DNA from 2 places in the Pseudoalteromonas sp. SG44-1 genome. Region 1 is predicted to be linked to the other one. Evidence: predicted binding sites of a transcription regulator. Region 1 holds the regulator's gene; the other holds the start of a gene.

The links. Region 1 encodes NrdR, which represses ribonucleotide reductase genes. Its sites were predicted from a motif close to AAACACNANATNTNGTGTTT; they were not measured.
Region 2: a site for NrdR is predicted at 3,653-3,672, ahead of nrdA (class 1a ribonucleoside-diphosphate reductase subunit alpha). Genes of this name have one in related genera too.

What each region holds. Positions count from the first base shown of each region.
Region 1 covers NZ_JACJEW010000021.1:15,253-24,380, forward strand. The annotation lists gene H5187_RS11355 (ligand-binding sensor domain-containing diguanylate cyclase) at 1-1,205, opposite strand, end outside; gene H5187_RS11360 (phosphatidylglycerophosphatase A) at 1,235-1,720, opposite strand; gene thiL (thiamine-phosphate kinase) at 1,717-2,691, opposite strand; gene nusB (transcription antitermination factor NusB) at 2,736-3,146, opposite strand; gene ribE (6,7-dimethyl-8-ribityllumazine synthase) at 3,162-3,626, opposite strand; gene ribBA (bifunctional 3,4-dihydroxy-2-butanone-4-phosphate synthase/GTP cyclohydrolase II) at 3,728-4,840, opposite strand; gene H5187_RS11385 (riboflavin synthase) at 4,870-5,523, opposite strand; gene ribD (bifunctional diaminohydroxyphosphoribosylaminopyrimidine deaminase/5-amino-6-(5-phosphoribosylamino)uracil reductase RibD) at 5,536-6,678, opposite strand; gene nrdR (transcriptional regulator NrdR) at 6,680-7,129, opposite strand; gene glyA (serine hydroxymethyltransferase) at 7,232-8,488, opposite strand.
Region 2 covers NZ_JACJEW010000002.1:58,382-67,509, forward strand. The annotation lists gene gyrA (DNA topoisomerase (ATP-hydrolyzing) subunit A) at 1-1,810, opposite strand, end outside; gene ubiG (bifunctional 2-polyprenyl-6-hydroxyphenol methylase/3-demethylubiquinol 3-O-methyltransferase UbiG) at 1,990-2,700, shown strand; gene H5187_RS01330 (HAD family hydrolase) at 2,700-3,383, shown strand; gene nrdA (class 1a ribonucleoside-diphosphate reductase subunit alpha) at 3,785-6,067, shown strand; gene nrdB (class Ia ribonucleoside-diphosphate reductase subunit beta) at 6,137-7,267, shown strand; gene yfaE (class I ribonucleotide reductase maintenance protein YfaE) at 7,267-7,539, shown strand; gene H5187_RS01350 (YaeQ family protein) at 7,544-8,071, opposite strand; gene H5187_RS01355 (TonB-dependent receptor domain-containing protein) at 8,221-9,128, shown strand, end outside.

The DNA of each region.
Region 1 (9,128 bases):
CCAGTGGCGATATATAAACGTGAGCCATCAAACTGTAAATCATGCACGGCTGCACGTCCGTATTGATTACTTGGGATTTGATTGATAAAGTTTTTATCTAAATCAAAGTAGCCTACACCACTGCGGTTAGCGACCCACAATCTCCCATCGGGCGCTTGGCTAATGGCCATAACCGCTTCGGTCATTTGTGATATAGCTGAGTGACGTTCTATTCGGCCTTCGTGCGCAAGCCATAATCCTTCACTAAAACTCGCAAGCCAAATATTATTATCATTATCGCGATATAAATCAGCAAACCAAATACTTTGGTCAAGTTGGCTCGGTTCAACCCATTGCCAATCGCCGGAGTTGTCTCGAAACAGTAAGCGCCCATAGGTCGAAATCCACAGTGCTCCATTTGAGTCACTCATAAATTTATAAACCGCTGAGTTATTCGCATTGGGCAGTGGAAAGGGCCTTAACTCGTCATCTAAATCTAAAAAGTAAGCACCGAGCTCTGACGCTAAATATAAGTTGCCTTCCAGCCATGCTAAATCGTGAATAATCGTTTGTGCTAAACGCTCAGGTATAGATACCTTAGCAGTTAGTTCTAAGCGTAATTTTGCAAAATCAGAGGAGGAATTAGTTAACCGTAGCAAGTATCGTTCATTCACCAGCCAGATCCCTTCTGGCGATAATGCCAGCTGACTGACAGTACCAACAATCTGCTTTACTGAACTGGCACTCATCACAGGGACTAGTAAGTCATGCACTGCGCTGACATTGATCTGATTGCGAGATACAAAGTACAGGCCATTCGCTGCTATCCAAATACTGCCTTTCGCATCTTCGATAACATCGCGTACAGGGCCTTTTACACTAAACTCTTGCGCTGCCATAGTGGTGGGATCGATGACCACAATACCATCTTTAGTACCAATCCATAAATAGCCTTCGCTATCGACTAGTAATTTATTAATGCCGTTACTGGGTAAGAAATTACTATTTAAGGTGTTGTAATTAGTGAATGTATTGCCATCAAAGCGACTGAGGCCAAACTGAGTTCCCAGCCACATATAGCCTTGCTTATCTTGCACGACACTTTTAAGTGACTGCGATGGTAAGCCATTTTGCATATTCCATTGTTTTACAACATAGTCGGTAATTGACGCCTTACTTGGCATACTGCAGAACAGCACAATAATAACCAATAAAAATCGCATCATAACGTCAATACCTCGTTGCAAAACTAAGGTTAAAAGGGCAAATAACCCATTTTAAACAATGCCTGAACACAAATTAAAGAAAATATACCAGCTAAAACATCATCCGCCATAATACCTACACCACCATGAACCCGCTTATCAAGAAAGCGAATAGGACCTGGTTTAGCGATATCAAAAAAACGAAATAACAAAAAACCCACTAACAAAGACTGCCAACTTAATGCAGCTCCGATCATGGTAATGTAAAATCCGGCAACTTCATCCCATACAATCGCGGGATGATCATGTACTCCCAGATCATCAGCGGTTTTGCCACATGCCCATATACCAAAAATACTAATAACTACCGCAAATACAATTTGTAACCACAGCGGGAAATACATAGTAGTAAAAATAAACGGTAGCGCAGCAAAGGTACCAAACGTACCCGGCGCTTTAGGCGCTAACCCTAAACCAAAGCCCAAACCAAAAAATTGATGAGGGCGCTTTAAATTAAATAATGCAGGTTTATTCAAACCGACTCCTTGGTGAAGTGTTCAAAACCAGCATCATCATATGCTAATTTTTCGCCATCGAGCATCAGCTCAACCTCGCCTTCACCACTTTTTATTTGTCCAATGCAGGCTGCATCTACACCATACTGGCGCAATTTCATTTCCAGCATACTTTTATTGCTATCAGGTACCGTAAATAACAACTCATAGTCATCGCCATAATTGAGGATAAACGGCAGTTGTTGATCTCGTTCTAAAGTAGCACGCAATGCATCCGAGGTTGGTATTTTATTCACATCAATACAAGCGCTAACTTGCGACAGAGCTAAAATATGCCCAAGATCTGCCAATAGACCATCTGAGATATCAATCGCTGATGATGCTAAACCGCGTAATACTTGCCCCGCAGCAACACGCGGAGTTGGGTAATCAAATCGTTGATTAACGTACCTTAAGTGCTCTGGAGCAATCTTAATCTCTTGCTTACGAGCTTCAATCGCAAGCCCGGCATCACCTAGCGGCCCTGTAACATAAACCCAGTCACCTACTTTAGCACCGCTTCGGCGCAGTGCTTTACCTGCAGGCACTGTACCTTTAGCACAAATAGTAATTGTTAACGGCCCTTGCGTGGTATCGCCACCAATGATTTGCACATTAAAATACTCTGCGATTTCATGCATGCCTTCGGTGAATTCTTCCAGCCACTCAACATCAATATTTGGCAACGTTAAAGCAACCGAAACCCACGTAGGCTCAGCCCCCATAGCAGCTAAATCACTTAAGTTTACGGCAAGAGCACGATGGCCTAATGCACGCGGATCGATGTCATCAAAAAAGTGTACGCCTGCTACCAGTGTATCGGTGGTAATCGCTAACTGACAATTTTCAGGAACAGTAACCAATGCACAATCGTCACCAATCCCTAAATTAACATCGCGACGAATTATGCCACGACCTTTAAAGTAGCGATTTATTAATTCAAATTCCTTCATACACAAAAAAGCCGGCCTATGCCGGCTCTCCTTTTACGGTCGCATTACTTACGTAAATGCTTTACCGCTTTATCAAGTACACCATTAACAAATTTATGGCTGTCTTCAGCGCCAAATATCTTAGCAAGCTCAATACCTTCGTTGATAGCAACTTTATAAGGTACATCTTCACGGAATTTCAGCTCATAGCTGCTTAAACGTAAAATAGCGCGTTCAACTTGGTCTAACTCGTTAAATGGACGAGTTAAATGTGGCGATACTGCTTCGTCTAGTTGCTTATGATTTATAGCAACACCACGCGAAAGATCTTTAAAGTATTCAACATCAATTTTAGTCACATCGTTTTCGATCAACATTTGTTGTTCGATATCGGCAATGGCATTGCCACTTAATTGCCAAGAATAAACGGCTTGAAGTGCTAAGATACGTGCTTTACGTCTTGCTGCTGGTTTCACAAAAATTCCTTAAACTTAAATTTTATCTAACACATTAACCATTTCAAGTGCGCCTAAAGCAGCTTCGCCGCCTTTGTTGCCCATTTTAGTGCCAGCGCGTTCAATCGCTTGCTCAATGCTTTCAGTGGTTAATACGCCAAATGCAATCGGGATATCATACTCAAGCGACACTTGCGCTAAGCCTTTATTTGATTCGCCAGCGACAAGATCAAAATGTGGTGTACCACCTCTGATCACAACGCCTAAAGCGATGATTGCATCATACTCTTTTTTTGCTGCAACGCGTTTCGCCGCTAAAGGTAATTCTACCGCACCTGGTACATAAACTACGGTAATATCATCATCAGATACACCACCAGTACGTTTTAATTCATCAACAGCACCAGCTAATAGGCTGCTACCAATAAAGTCATTAAAACGAGAAATAACGATAGCGAATTTCTTGCCAGGAGCGTATTTATTACCTTCAATAATTTTCATTCGATAACCCTAAAAAATAAGTTCAAGCGGTTGCGATTGCGCAAAAATTGCTGCGTATCATACCATATAAATAAAATAATAGCCTAGTTTAAGCGTTGTGCTTATTGTGGCTCTACGTAGTCAACCACTTCTAAGTGAAAGCCCGATAACGCATGGTACTTTTTAGGCAAGCTCATCAAACGCATTTTTTCAATGCCCAAGTCAGCTAAAATTTGTGACCCTACGCCTACGGTGCGTGAAGTACCTTGGAATTTACGATGCGCGACCGTCTCACCAGCATCTTCTGCAGCAAACGCTTTGACTGTCGCTTCTAGTTCTTCGGTGCATTCTTGCTTACCTAGAATAACTAACACACCTTGATGCTTTGCAATATAAGCCATCGCATCTGACAAGCCCCAGCTTCTATCGGCACTGCGATCAGATAACAAAATATCATTGAAGGTACTTTTTAAATGAACCCGTACTAAGGTTGGTTCATTCGTTTTAACCTCACCATTTAACAGCGCATAATGTAACTGGCCGTCAATGGTATCTTTATAAGTAACTAAATCAAACTCACCATGTACGGTTGGCAACTTACATTTTGCCACTTGCTCAATGGTGGTTTCATTCATGTTACGGTATTCAATTAAATCAGCAATAGTGCCAATTTTGATATTATGTTGCTCAGCAAATACTTCTAAATCAGGACGACGCGCCATGGTGCCATCAGCATTAAGAATTTCCACAATTACTGATGAAGGCTCTAAACCGGCTAAGCGGGCTAAATCACAACCGGCTTCAGTGTGACCGGCACGCGTTAATACGCCACCTGGTTGTGCCATAATAGGAAAGATATGCCCAGGTTGAACGATATCACTTGGTACAGCACCTTTGGCAATCGCAGCTTGCACAGTACGAGCGCGATCAGCAGCAGAAATCCCCGTAGTCACACCTTTCGATGCTTCAATCGACATCGTAAAGTTAGTCGAAAATGCCGCACCATTGTTTTTTACCATTAATGGTAAATCAAGTTGCTCACAGCGCTCTTGAGTCATTGTTAGGCAAATTAAGCCGCGACCATGAGTGGCCATAAAATTGATCGCTTCAGCACTAATGTGCTCGGCTGCGATAATTAAATCGCCTTCATTTTCTCTGTCTTCATCATCCATTAAAATAACCATTTTACCGGCTTTAATGTCATCAATAATTTCTTGTGCGCTGTGTAAATTCATAATCTGCTCGTGTAAGTTGTGGAGTGCGTTTATTTAATAAAACCGGCTTGGGCGAGTAAACTCATCGAAATATCTGAACTAGCTGGCTGCTCTGCCCCTTTGATCAAACGCTCTAAATAACGCGCGATTTGATCTACTTCTAAGTTCACTTGCGTGCCTACTTTAAAATCAGCAATAGTTGTTTGCTCACTAGTGTGCGGCACAATTGTCAGTTTAAATTTATTATCTGCTACTGCATTTACTGTTAGGCTAATACCATCAATGCATACCGAGCCTTTATAAGGAATATATTTCATTAGTTCTACATCGGTGCTTAACCAGTACTCAACGGCACGCGCATTAGGCGTAATTGCGGTAATAGTCGCGATGCCATCAACATGCCCTGAAACTAAGTGACCACCTAAACGAGATACTGGCTGCATGGCTTTCTCAAGGTTTACAGTTTGCCCTTGTTTATAGTGAGCAAATCCCGTTAAACTGATCGTCTCATTTGATAAGTCAGCGCTAAATCCATCACTGTGCTTGGCCACAACCGTTAAGCAAACCCCATTAGTTGCAATGCTATCGCCTAAATTTACATCGGCCATATCAAGGTTATTACTTTTAATGCGGATAGCTAAATCGCCTTGCTTTTGTTGTAACTCGCTAATAGTGCCCGTCGCTTCGATGATCCCAGTAAACATAGTGGTTACTCTTTAATTATTTGGTTTAGATGAGGCTTTGCGTGGTGTCGCCGTGATACGAATATCGTCACCGATACACACACACTCATTAATTGATAAATTAACAACGTCTTGCATACTTGTCAGCTCTGTAAAGTTTAGTAAGCTTTTGCCGTCATTCCCTAACAACTTCGGCGCCAGATAAACAATATATTCATCAATTAAATTACATTCAGTCATTTGGCCCGCTAAGGTTGCCCCTGCCTCTAACCAAATATGATTAAACTGTTGCTGCGCTAGAAGTTTCATGGCAGCCACTAAATCAACTTTATTATTTTTTTCTGGTACTACAATATGGCTTACGTAATGAGGCCATTGCTGTGATTTATCAAGTTCAGTGGTAATAATAATTACTTCACTGGCAATGCTAAATAATGCTAGCTCAGGTGTTAAACGATTTTGTGAATCAATAATAATACGTACAGGTTGGCGTACAGGTAATTGCGTTGGTAACGGCTCTGGCAGCTCATCAACACGAACATTGAGTTTTGCATTATCAACTAATACTGTGTCCGCGCCGGTTAAAATAGCGCAGCTTTGTGCGCGCTGTAGTTGCACATCTTGGCGAGCCTTAGGGCCAGTTATCCACTTACTTTGACCGTTTTTAAGTGCCGTTTTACCATCAAGGCTTGCGGCCATTTTGCAGGTAATAAATGGCATACCTTGCTCCATGCGCTTTAAAAAGCCACGGTTTAACAGCCTTGCTTGTTGTTCTAACAAACCTGACGCAACCTCAATGCCCGCGTCCGCTAAAATAGCTAAACCTTTACCGGCCACCTGCGGGTTTGGATCAACCATAGCAGCAATTACTTTTACCACGCCAGCAGCTTTTAAACCTTCGGCACACGGCGGTGTGCGACCAAAATGGCTACAAGGTTCAAGCGTGACATAAGCAGTTGCACCAAAGGCTTGGCTACCCGCCATTGCTAATGCATTCACTTCAGCATGGCCTTGGCCGGCAACTTGATGAAAACCTTCACCAACAATAACGTCATTTTTTACTAATACACAGCCAACGTTTGGGTTTGGGGTGGTAGTAAAGCATCCTTGTTTGGCAAGCTCAATCGCTCGGGTCATATAAGAGAAATCTTGTTCGCTAAACTGATATTGGTTCATATCACTCTCCCAAACGGGCAATTTCTTCACCAAATTCACGAATATCTTCGAATGAACGGTATACCGATGCAAATCTGACGTAAGCGACTTTATCGAGTTTTTTCAGCGCTTCCATAATGCATTCGCCAATCAGGTGACTGGAAATCTCACGCTCGCCGGTGGCACGTAATTGCGATTTAATAATATTGACCACTTCATCAACTTGCTCGGTACTGACGGGGCGTTTTTCTAATGCACGGTGTAGACCATTAAGGAGTTTATCTTCATTGAAAGGTTCACGGCTACCGTCTTGTTTGATCACCCGAGGCATTACAAGTTCTGCGCCTTCAAAGGTAGTAAAGCGTTCATGACATTCATTGCATTCACGGCGTCGCCTTACTTGGTGGCCACCTCCCACTAAACGCGAGTCAATCACTTTGGTATCTTTTGCGGTGCAAAATGGACAATGCATAGGTATCAGCTTCCGTTAAAAACAAAAAAGGCCGCTTTTAGGCGGCCTTTATAATAGCAAAAAACTAAGCTATTGTGATCTAAATTACTGTTTGTAACTCAATTAAGCGTAAACAGGTAATTTTTTACAGATTGCTTTAACTTTCTCTTTTACTTGTGCTTGTACTGACTCATCGTTGATGTTGTCTAGTACGTCACAGATCCAGCCAGCAAGCTCTTTAGACTCTGCTTCTTTAAAACCACGGCGTGTGATTGCCGGTGAACCAATACGTAAACCAGACGTTACAAACGGTGAACGTGGGTCATTTGGTACTGAGTTTTTATTTACGGTGATATTAGCATTACCTAAAGCCGCATCTGCGTCTTTACCAGTGATGTCTTTATCAATTAGATCAAGTAAGAACAAGTGGTTTTCTGTTTTATCAGATACGATCTTATAACCGCGCTCTTGCATTACTGCAACCATAGCTTTAGCATTTTTCACAACTTGAGTTTGGTATACTTTAAACTCTGGTTGTAATGCTTCTTTAAATGCCACTGCTTTGGCAGCGATAATGTGACATAAAGGACCACCTTGACCACCAGGGAATACTGCACTGTTAAGCTTTTTATAAATAGCTTCGTCGCCACAAGCAGAAATAATCAAACCACCACGAGGGCCAGCTAATGTCTTATGCGTAGTTGTAGTAACAACGTGTGCATGTGGTACTGGGCTTGGGTAAACACCAGCAGCAATAAGACCTGCAACGTGAGCCATATCAACAAACAAGTAAGCGCCTACTTTGTCAGCGATTTCACGGAATTTAGCCCAATCAACAATACCTGAGTATGCTGAGAAACCACCGATGATCATTTTTGGTTTGTGCTCAAGTGCAAGTGCTTCAACTTGTGCGTAATCAATCTCGCCAGTCGCTTCGTCAAGTCCGTATTGGATTGCGTTATAAAGCTTACCAGAGAAGCTTACATGTGAACCATGCGTTAAGTGACCACCATGAGCTAAGCTCATACCTAACACTGTATCGCCAGCATCTAATAAAGCTAAGAACACAGCAGCATTTGCTTGTGAACCTGCGTGAGGCTGAACGTTAGCATAATCTGAACCAAACAATTCGTTTGCACGGTCAATCGCTAGTTGTTCAACCACGTCAACATGCTCACAACCACCGTAGTAACGCTTGCCCGGATAACCTTCAGCATATTTGTTTGTTAGCTGTGAACCCTGCGCTTCTAGTACGCGTGGGCTACAGTAGTTCTCAGATGCGATAAGCTCGATGTGTTCTTCTTGGCGAGCAGTCTCTTTAGTGATTGCTTCAAATAACTCTGGATCGAAATCCGAAATATTCATGCTACGTTCTAACATGGGGGCTCCTAGGGCAACGTGTATGGTATTTTGAAGGCTGAATTATACGCTGAAAACGTCAATTTGCCTATGGTGTAAAGATGAACATATTTAAACAGGGATTGAATTTAATTCACAGTGTTTTTGTAATGATATTTTTTTATTAAAGCATCAGAAATTTTAATGAATAAAAGCAAATAACATTTACATTATTTATACCTTAATCTGTTGCATTCGCGATTGTTTACACTATTATGATACCAATGTAATCATGGATGATGAACTAATTTACTATGCTAGCTAAACCTATCTACGAATCAATTCCTTATTGTTATGTCATTGTTGGCGGACTTTGCATTTTACTTTTCAGCACTGTTTTACCAACAGCCATTGGTATTTTTTTATTCTTCAATGGTGCCAATATTTGGCGATTACGCTCAAATTCACGGCGTAAAGATCATAAAGTAAATCGCATTAAAGTTAACAAACACTTTTATTATTATGAATTTAAACCATTTATTTTATTTATGTGCGGATTACTCCTAATCCATTGGGTAGCGAATGAATTAGTTATACTTGCAGGGATTATGATCTGCCTTATAGCCATTTTAATTTTTTGTTTACGAGTGCTAAACCGCCGTTCACGTTCAATAGTTTAATT
Region 2 (9,128 bases), on a different contig from region 1:
TAAGCCAATATAAGCGACCCGCCGTTGAGAAACAAAGAATCGTGTCGTGAGTATTAGCAACTAGTAGACGTTCAATGAAATCTTCATCTTTCATCTTGGTTGCTGATTTACCTTTACCACCACGGCGCTGTGCTTCGTAATCAGACAATGGCTGATACTTCACATACCCTTCGTGAGATAGGGTTACTACCACGTCTTCTTCAGTGATCAAGTCTTCAAGACTAATATCATGAGCCGCGGCATTAATTTCAGTACGACGTTCGTCGCCGTATTGCTCTTTAATTTCAACTAACTCATCGCGGATAACTTCCATTAAACGCTCAGGATTAGCAAGAATATATAAAAGCTCGGCAATTAAATCTAATAACGTTTGGTATTCGCTTAGAATCTTTTCATGTTCAAGACCAGTAAGCTTGTGTAAGCGTAAATCTAGAATTGCTTGGGCTTGTTGCTCAGAAATATAATACTGACCATCACGAATGCCTAAGTCATCCGCTAACCAATCTGGACGGGCAACATTTGCTTCACCGGCTTTTTCAAGCATGGCTTTCACATTACCTAATTCCCACGGACGGCTAGCAAGTGCTACTTTAGCTTCAGCTGGCGTTGGTGAGTTACGAATAAGCTCGATAATTGGGTCAATGTTAGCAAGTGCAATTGCTAAGCCTTCAAGCATGTGTGCACGATCGCGGGCTTTACGTAGGTCAAATACCGTACGACGGGTCACTACTTCACGGCGGTGAATGATGAATTCTTCAAGCATTTCTTTTAAGTTGAAACACTTAGGCTGGTTATTGATCAACGCAACCATGTTCATACCAAACACAGTTTGTAACTGAGTTTGTGCATAAAGGTTGTTTAAGATCACTTCGCCTACGTCACCACGTTTGATCTCGATAACGATACGCATACCGTCTTTATCTGATTCATCACGTAATGCACTAATGCCTTCAATCTTCTTATCTTTAACAAGCTCAGCAATCTTTTCGATTAAGCGGGCTTTATTTACTTGATAAGGGATCTCGTGAACGATGATCGTTTCACGATGGGTTTTTTCGTCAACTTCAATTTCCGCACGTGCACGCATGTACACTTTGCCACGGCCAGTTAAATAGGCTTGTTCAATGCCTTTTTTACCGTTGATAATTGCCGCAGTTGGAAAATCTGGGCCCGGAATATAATCCATTAGTTCATGAATGGTTAATTCAGGGTTTTGAATAAGTGCTAAACAGCCATTCACAACTTCAGTTAAGTTATGAGGAGGAATGTTTGTCGCCATACCTACCGCAATACCCGATGAACCGTTCACTAATAAGTTAGGAACTTTGGTCGGTAATACGTCAGGAATTTGCTCTGTACCATCATAGTTAGGTACAAAATCAACAGTCTCTTTTTCAAGATCAGCCAAAAGCTCATGAGACATTTTCGCCATACGGACTTCGGTATAACGCATTGCTGCTGCTGAGTCACCATCAACTGAACCAAAGTTACCTTGGCCGTCAACTAACATATAACGTAAAGAGAATGGCTGGGCCATACGTACGATTGTGTCATACACCGCACTGTCGCCATGGGGATGGTATTTACCAATTACATCACCAACCACACGGGCTGATTTTTTGTAAGGCTTATTCCAATCATTATTAAGCTCGTTCATAGCAAACAAAACGCGGCGGTGAACAGGTTTTAAACCATCACGTACGTCTGGTAGTGCTCGTCCTACTATTACGCTCATTGCGTAATCTAAATAGGAGTTTTTTAACTCGTCTTCAATATTGACTGGCAGAATTTCATTGGCGAAATCAGTCATTTGATATCACATTCCTTCAGTATTGACCCACGAAAGTGCCACATATGGGCGCTTGCGGGGATTTAGTTATTATTACCAAGTCATGCTACCACAATTAATTTAGATTTACAGGCGCTAAATCTTTGCGATTTATTAATTTACCCCTATATAATGGCCTGAGATTGACGAGGAAGTTTTTTATGACCGAACATCAAAATGTAGATAGTGCAGAAATTGCAAAGTTTGAAGCCATCGCTGAGCGTTGGTGGGATCGTGAAGGCGAATTTAAACCCCTTCATGAAATTAATCCATTAAGATTAGATTTTATTGCCGACAAGGCCAAAGGCTTATTCGACAAAGAAACACTCGATGTCGGCTGTGGTGGCGGTATATTGAGTGAAAGTATGGCGCGAATGGGCGCACATGTGACTGGTATTGATATGGGTCAAGAGCCGTTAACCGTTGCGAAACTGCACAGTTTAGAAACCGGTGTAAACGTTGACTATATAAAAATACCTGCCGAACAGTATGCCAGCGAACACCCTGCCCGCTTTGATACTATTACTTGTATGGAAATGTTAGAGCATGTGCCAGACCCTGCATCTATCATTCATGCAGTAGCAGAATTAGCGAAACCTGGTGCTGATGTATTTTTCTCTACATTAAACAAAACCCCAAAAGCATATTTGTACGCAATTATCGGGGCAGAAAAATTATTGAAGATGGTGCCTGATGGAACCCATGATCACAAAAAGTTTATCAAACCAGCACAACTCATTGCATGGGCAGAACAAGCAGGCCTCAAAGTACGTGCTAGTGCGGGATTGAGTTATAACCCTTTATCAAAGCAGTACAGCTTAAATACCGATGTAAGCGTTAATTATATTCTGCATTTTGAGAAACTAGCGTAATGGCTGGTTTTAACACAGCAACCCCCGCAATTGATTACGACGCCTTTATTTTTGATTTAGACGGTACATTACTCGATACCGCAGATGATTTAGGGGCTGCGCTAAATTACGTACTCGCTGATCATAACCAACCATTAGTAACCGCTGATATATATCGTCCTGCAGCTTCTAACGGTGCAATGGCGCTGCTTGCAGCTGGATTTGGTCAGCAATGGCACGATCACCCAAATCAAGCTGACTTACGCCAGCAGCTATTAACGGCCTACGCAGATAATATTGCCACCCATAGTCAATGCTTTACTGGAATTGCACAATTATTAATCGCACTTGATCAACAACAGATCAAATGGGGGATCATGACTAATAAACCTGAGTTTTTGACTATTCCATTAGTTGCTGCAATTGCTGAACTCAAAGATGCACAAGCAATTGTCAGTGGTGACACCCTCGATATCGCTAAACCATCTCCTTTACCTTTACTGCATACAGCCCAACTGTTAGATGTTGATCCGAATCGTTGTTTGTATATCGGTGATGCGCAGCGTGACATAATTGCAGCCAAGGCTGCAAACATGCACAGCGCTGCTGCGTTGTGGGGCTACATCCCTAGTGAAGCTGAGGCATTGAGTTGGCAAGCCGATTTTAATTGGCAATCACCTATTGATGCATTTAACCATATATAGTGCCATGTTAAATTTTAACCACTACATATTGTGATCGTGTTACTTTTTGCACATTGTTTGTTGATAAAAAAAGCAGCCAAAATTTATTTTTAAAATGCGTAAATTTAATCGATCATCAGTTGATTTTTATAAATTTCATTTTAATCAGATGGTCAAAGGTTAATGGCTACTAACACAAGCATGTTATCCCAACGTTATCCACAATTAGGGGCGTTTATGCCCCTTGCAAATGATCGCATACCACACTATCTTGTGATCTAGAATTTGATGAACACCAGATGTTGTGGCTAAATGTTATTCAATTAAATTCGCGCTAATACAGTTTTATTGCAATAAAAAATTTATTTTCAGAAAAATGTGTCACTAAAAAATATTATATCCCAAGGAATACAGGCAAAACTATGAACCAACAGCTATCTGTAAGCAAACGTGACGGCCGTAAAGAGTCACTTGATTTAGATAAGATCCATCGCGTTATTGCTTGGGCCGCCGAAGGTCTAAATAATGTGTCTGTCTCACAAGTTGAGCTGAAATCGCACATCCAGTTTTATGATGGTATTCGTACTGAAGACATCCATGAAACCATCATCAAAGCGGCCGCTGATCAGATCTCTAAAGAGTCGCCTGATTATCAATATTTATCAGCCCGCTTAGCTGTATTCCATTTGCGTAAAAAAGCCTATGGTCAATTTGAGCCACCGCGCTTGTATGATCATATCGTTAAGTTAGTTGAAGATAAGCGTTACGATGCACACTTACTAGCTGACTACACAGAGCAAGAAATTGATCAACTGGATGAATACCTTGATCATGGACGTGATTTAAACTTCAGCTATGCTGCTGTTAAACAGCTTGAAGGTAAATATTTAGTACAAAACCGTGTTACGGGTGAAATTTATGAAAGCGCACAGTTTTTATATATTTTAGTTGCAGCCAGCTTGTTCTCTGATTACCCAAAAGAAACGCGTTTAGACTACATAAAGCGTTTTTACGATGCGGTGTCATTGTTCAAAATTTCATTACCTACGCCTATTATGGCGGGAGTTCGTACCCCTACGCGTCAATTCAGTTCATGTGTACTGATTGAATGCGGTGACAGCCTAGATTCAATTAATGCAACCTCATCAGCGATTGTAAAATACGTATCGCAACGTGCAGGTATTGGTATTAATGCTGGTCGTATTCGCGCACTAGGTAGCCCTATTCGCAATGGTGAAGCATACCACACCGGTTGTATCCCGTTTTATAAGCACTTTCAAACGGCTGTTAAAAGTTGTTCGCAAGGTGGTGTCCGTGGTGGCGCAGCAACCCTGTTCTATCCACTTTGGCATCTAGAAGTTGAAAACTTATTAGTGCTTAAAAACAACCGTGGTGTTGATGATAACCGCGTTCGTCATTTAGATTACGGTGTACAGTTTAATAAACTAATGTACTCACGTTTGATCAAAGATGATTACATCACATTATTCAGCCCGTCTGATGTGCCTGGTTTATATGATGCATTTTTTGAAGATCAAGATGAATTTGATCGTCTTTACGTACAATATGAACAAGACGAGTCAATTCGTAAAAAACGTATTAAAGCTATTGAGCTGTTTTCAATGTTTGCACAAGAGCGTGCTAGCACTGGCCGCATCTATTTACAAAACGTTGACCACTGTAATACACACAGCCCGTTCATTGCTAAAGTGGCACCAATTCGCCAATCTAACTTATGTTTAGAAATTGCATTGCCAACTAAACCACTTAACAATGTTAATGATGAAGAAGGTGAAATTGCACTGTGTACGCTGTCGGCCTTTAACTTAGGTGCGATTGAGTCACTGGATGAACTTGAAGAGCTTGCAGAACTTGCGGTACGTGCACTTGATAACTTACTGGATTTCCAAGACTACCCGGTGCCAGCAGCACATAATGCAACTATGGGCCGTCGTACACTCGGAATAGGCGTAATCAACTACGCATATTACCTTGCTAAAAATGGCAAACGTTATTCTGATGGCAGTGCCAATGCATTGACTCACAAAACATTTGAAGCAATTCAGTATTACCTAATGAAAGCCTCAAATGAACTGGCTAAAGAACGTGGTGCATGTCCTAAATTTAACGAAACAACGTATTCGCAAGGTATTATGCCAACCGATACGTACAAACGTGATTTGGATAAAATTTGTGATGAACCATTGCATTTAGATTGGGATACATTACGTGCCAATATCAAAGAGCATGGTATGCGTAACTCAACGTTATCTGCGTTGATGCCATCTGAGACATCGTCGCAAATTTCAAATGCAACTAATGGTATTGAACCACCACGTGGTCATATCAGTGTTAAAGCCAGTAAAGATGGTATTTTAAAACAAGTTGTACCTGAGTATGAACGCCTTAAAAATAATTATGAATTATTGTGGGATATCCCATCAAATAAAGGTTATTTAGAATTAGTGGGTATTATGCAAAAGTTTGTTGACCAAACAATTTCTGCCAATACTAACTACGATCCAAATAAGTTTGAAGGTGGTAAAGTACCAATGAAGGTCTTATTACAAGATTTACTGGGTGCTTACAAACTTGGCGTTAAAACCCTTTACTACCATAACACCCGTGATGGTGCATCTGATATGCAAGAAGATACACCAGAAGTGGAAGATGATGATTGTGCAGGCGGTGCGTGTAAAATCTAATCGGTAATAAATATAAATTGGAAGCGGGCTATACGCCCGCTTTGCCCTGTTCGTTTTTTGAGTGATCTTATGTCTTATACTACTTTTAGCCGAAACCATAATAACCAACTACAAGAACCGATGTTTTTCGGCCAAACCGTTAACGTATCGCGTTATGATCAACAGAAGTACCCTATTTTCGAAAAGCTAATTGAAAAACAACTATCGTTTTTTTGGCGTCCTGAAGAAGTCGATGTAAGTAAAGATCGGTTAGATTTTCAGGCCTTACCTGATCACGAAAAACATATATTTTTAAGTAACTTAAAATATCAAACCTTACTTGATAGTGTGCAAGGTCGCTCGCCTAATGTTGCGTTACTGCCAATTGTGTCGATCCCAGAACTTGAGACCTGGATTGAAACATGGGCATTTAGTGAAACAATCCATAGCCGTTCATATACACATATTATTCGTAACGTTACCCAAGCCCCTGAGCTTATTTTTGATGATATCGTTAGTAACGAAAAGATCAGTGAACGTGCTGATGCCGTAACTAAATATTACGATGAATTAATTAATAAAGTGGCTGTGTATAACTTATACGGTGAAGGTAAACATGAACTTAATGGCGAAACAGTTCATATCAGTTTATTTGAACTTAAAAAGCTTTTATACCTTGCAATGATGTCAGTGAATATCTTAGAAGCGATCCGTTTTTATGTCAGTTTTGCCTGTTCATTTGCGTTTGCAGAGCGAGAATTAATGGAAGGTAACGCTAAAATTATTAAGCTGATCGCCCGTGATGAAGCGCTTCATCTTTCTGGTACTCAGCATATTTTGAATATTATGCAAGATGGTAAAGACGATCCTGAAATGGCTATCGTAGCAGCCCAGTGTCGTGATGAAGCGATCAAGATGTTTGTTGATGCTGCTGAACAAGAAAAAGAATGGGCTGAATACCTGTTTAAAGATGGTTCAATGATTGGCTTAAACAAAGATATTTTATGCCAATACGTTGAGTACATTACTAATGCTCGTATGACTGCTGTTGGTTTACCAACACAGTTTAAAACCAGCAGTAACCCTATCCCATGGATCAATTCATGGTTAGTGTCAGACAATGTACAAGTTGCTCCACAAGAAGCGGAGATCAGCTCATACCTTGTAGGCCAAATTGACTCTCAAGTTAATGCCTCTGATTTCGGTGACTTCGATCTCTAATGACCAGCAACAAAACTGCAAAGATCCACTTTGCAGATAATAGCCAGTGTGTAGATTTTGACACTGGCTGTCATTCCCTTTTAGACTGCCTAGAACAACAGCAATATGAAATTCCTTTTCAGTGTAGAGAAGGATATTGTGGTGCCTGTAGAGCAACCCTAGTAGCAGGGCAAGTCACCTATAACGAAGAACCACTCGCCTTTGTACGTGATGGAGAAGTACTGCTGTGCTGCTGTAAACCCGATGGCAATATCACTCTCAATTTGAAGTAATTTATTAATGCCAGTCAAACTGCTTTGTTTCATAGCAATGTATTTTATCACTGATCATTAAACTACTTTCATCTATGGTTACATCCCAATTTAAACTGCGGGTTAAATCCACCTGAATATCATCAATAAACTGCTGGTCAATCTCAATAATATGGCTATTATCAAATAACTTTAACCGTGACTGAGATTGCGTTAACCATTCACTATTGCCCGTTGTTAATATTAATAATTCATCCACTTGCTTAGCGATCTTAACTAATTCATCAAGGTCAGGTTTATCAACACTTAACCAGGTTTTATAATGTTCATCCAACGCTTGAATTCCTACATCTGGCTGTAGTTTATCAGCAAGTTTATTAAGCACTGCATGGCTGTCATAAGATAAAATACAATAGCCTAACAGCTTTAAAACAAAATGCTCCAGTGTTTCATTTTTAGTCAACGCTGTGGTAAAAATTTCTTTGTGATTACGCTGATGACGCAGATCAGCTATGCTAAATCGTGCTTTAAAAATACGTGTTTTATCAGACATAATATTCACCAGTCTCGCCGTTACTCCTATTGAGTATAGCCCAATCTGATATAAGCACGTTTATTTTAAAGTTATGGTATAACATTATTGATCAGCACAAATGATGGTGTTATATTATATCACAACATAATAGCAACAACGTAGTAACCATGATCCGACATTCATTAATATCAACTGCAATTATCACTGCTTTAAGCTCTTTTTCTGCTCATGCTGCGCTGGTAACTGGGCAAGTTTTTGACAATAACAAGCAACCACTCAGCTATGCCGATGTGCACGTACACGGTAAAGCACAGTCAATTAAAACTGACGAGAATGGCCGATTTAGTATTAATATTGATGCTAATAGCCAATTACATATTAGTAAAAATAATTTTGTTGATGCTAGAGTTCAAGTAACTGAAACCAGTTCTGCTCTAAATATCACGCTTGTACCTACGTCAGTTGAATCTGTCGTTGTGTATGCCTCCGCCCTGCATAAAAATAGCTTAGAGATGATTTCACCAGTGAGTGTACTCAGTGGTGATGAACTGCGCAATAAAGCAAAACCCACGTTAGGCGAAACGCTCAAAGGCCTTCCGGGTGTTAATGCCAGCTATTTTGGCCCTGTTTCATCTAGCCCTATAATCCGTGGCCTAGATGGCCCTCGCGTTAAAATCACCCAAAATGGCTTAGACAGCAGCGATGCGTCACGTATTGGCCCAGATCACGCAACATCGAATGACAGCCTAGCTGCAGAACAGATTGAAGTTTTGCGTGGCCCAGCTACGCTACTTTATGGCTCAGGCGCGATTGGTGGCGTAGTTAACGTAGTAGATAACCGCATTCCAACTGATAATATCGAGCAGTTAACTGGGGCTGTTGAATACAGCCATGACACGGTTTCAAATGCCAACACCTATGCTGCCAAGCTTGAGACGGGCCATAACAACTTTAACTTCCATTTTGACGGTACCAAACGCACTGGTGATGACTACCAAACTCCGCGTTTTAACTTACCTGAAGAAGAGCACGAAGATCATGAGGGTCATGACGAAGAAGAGCATGAAACAGCCAC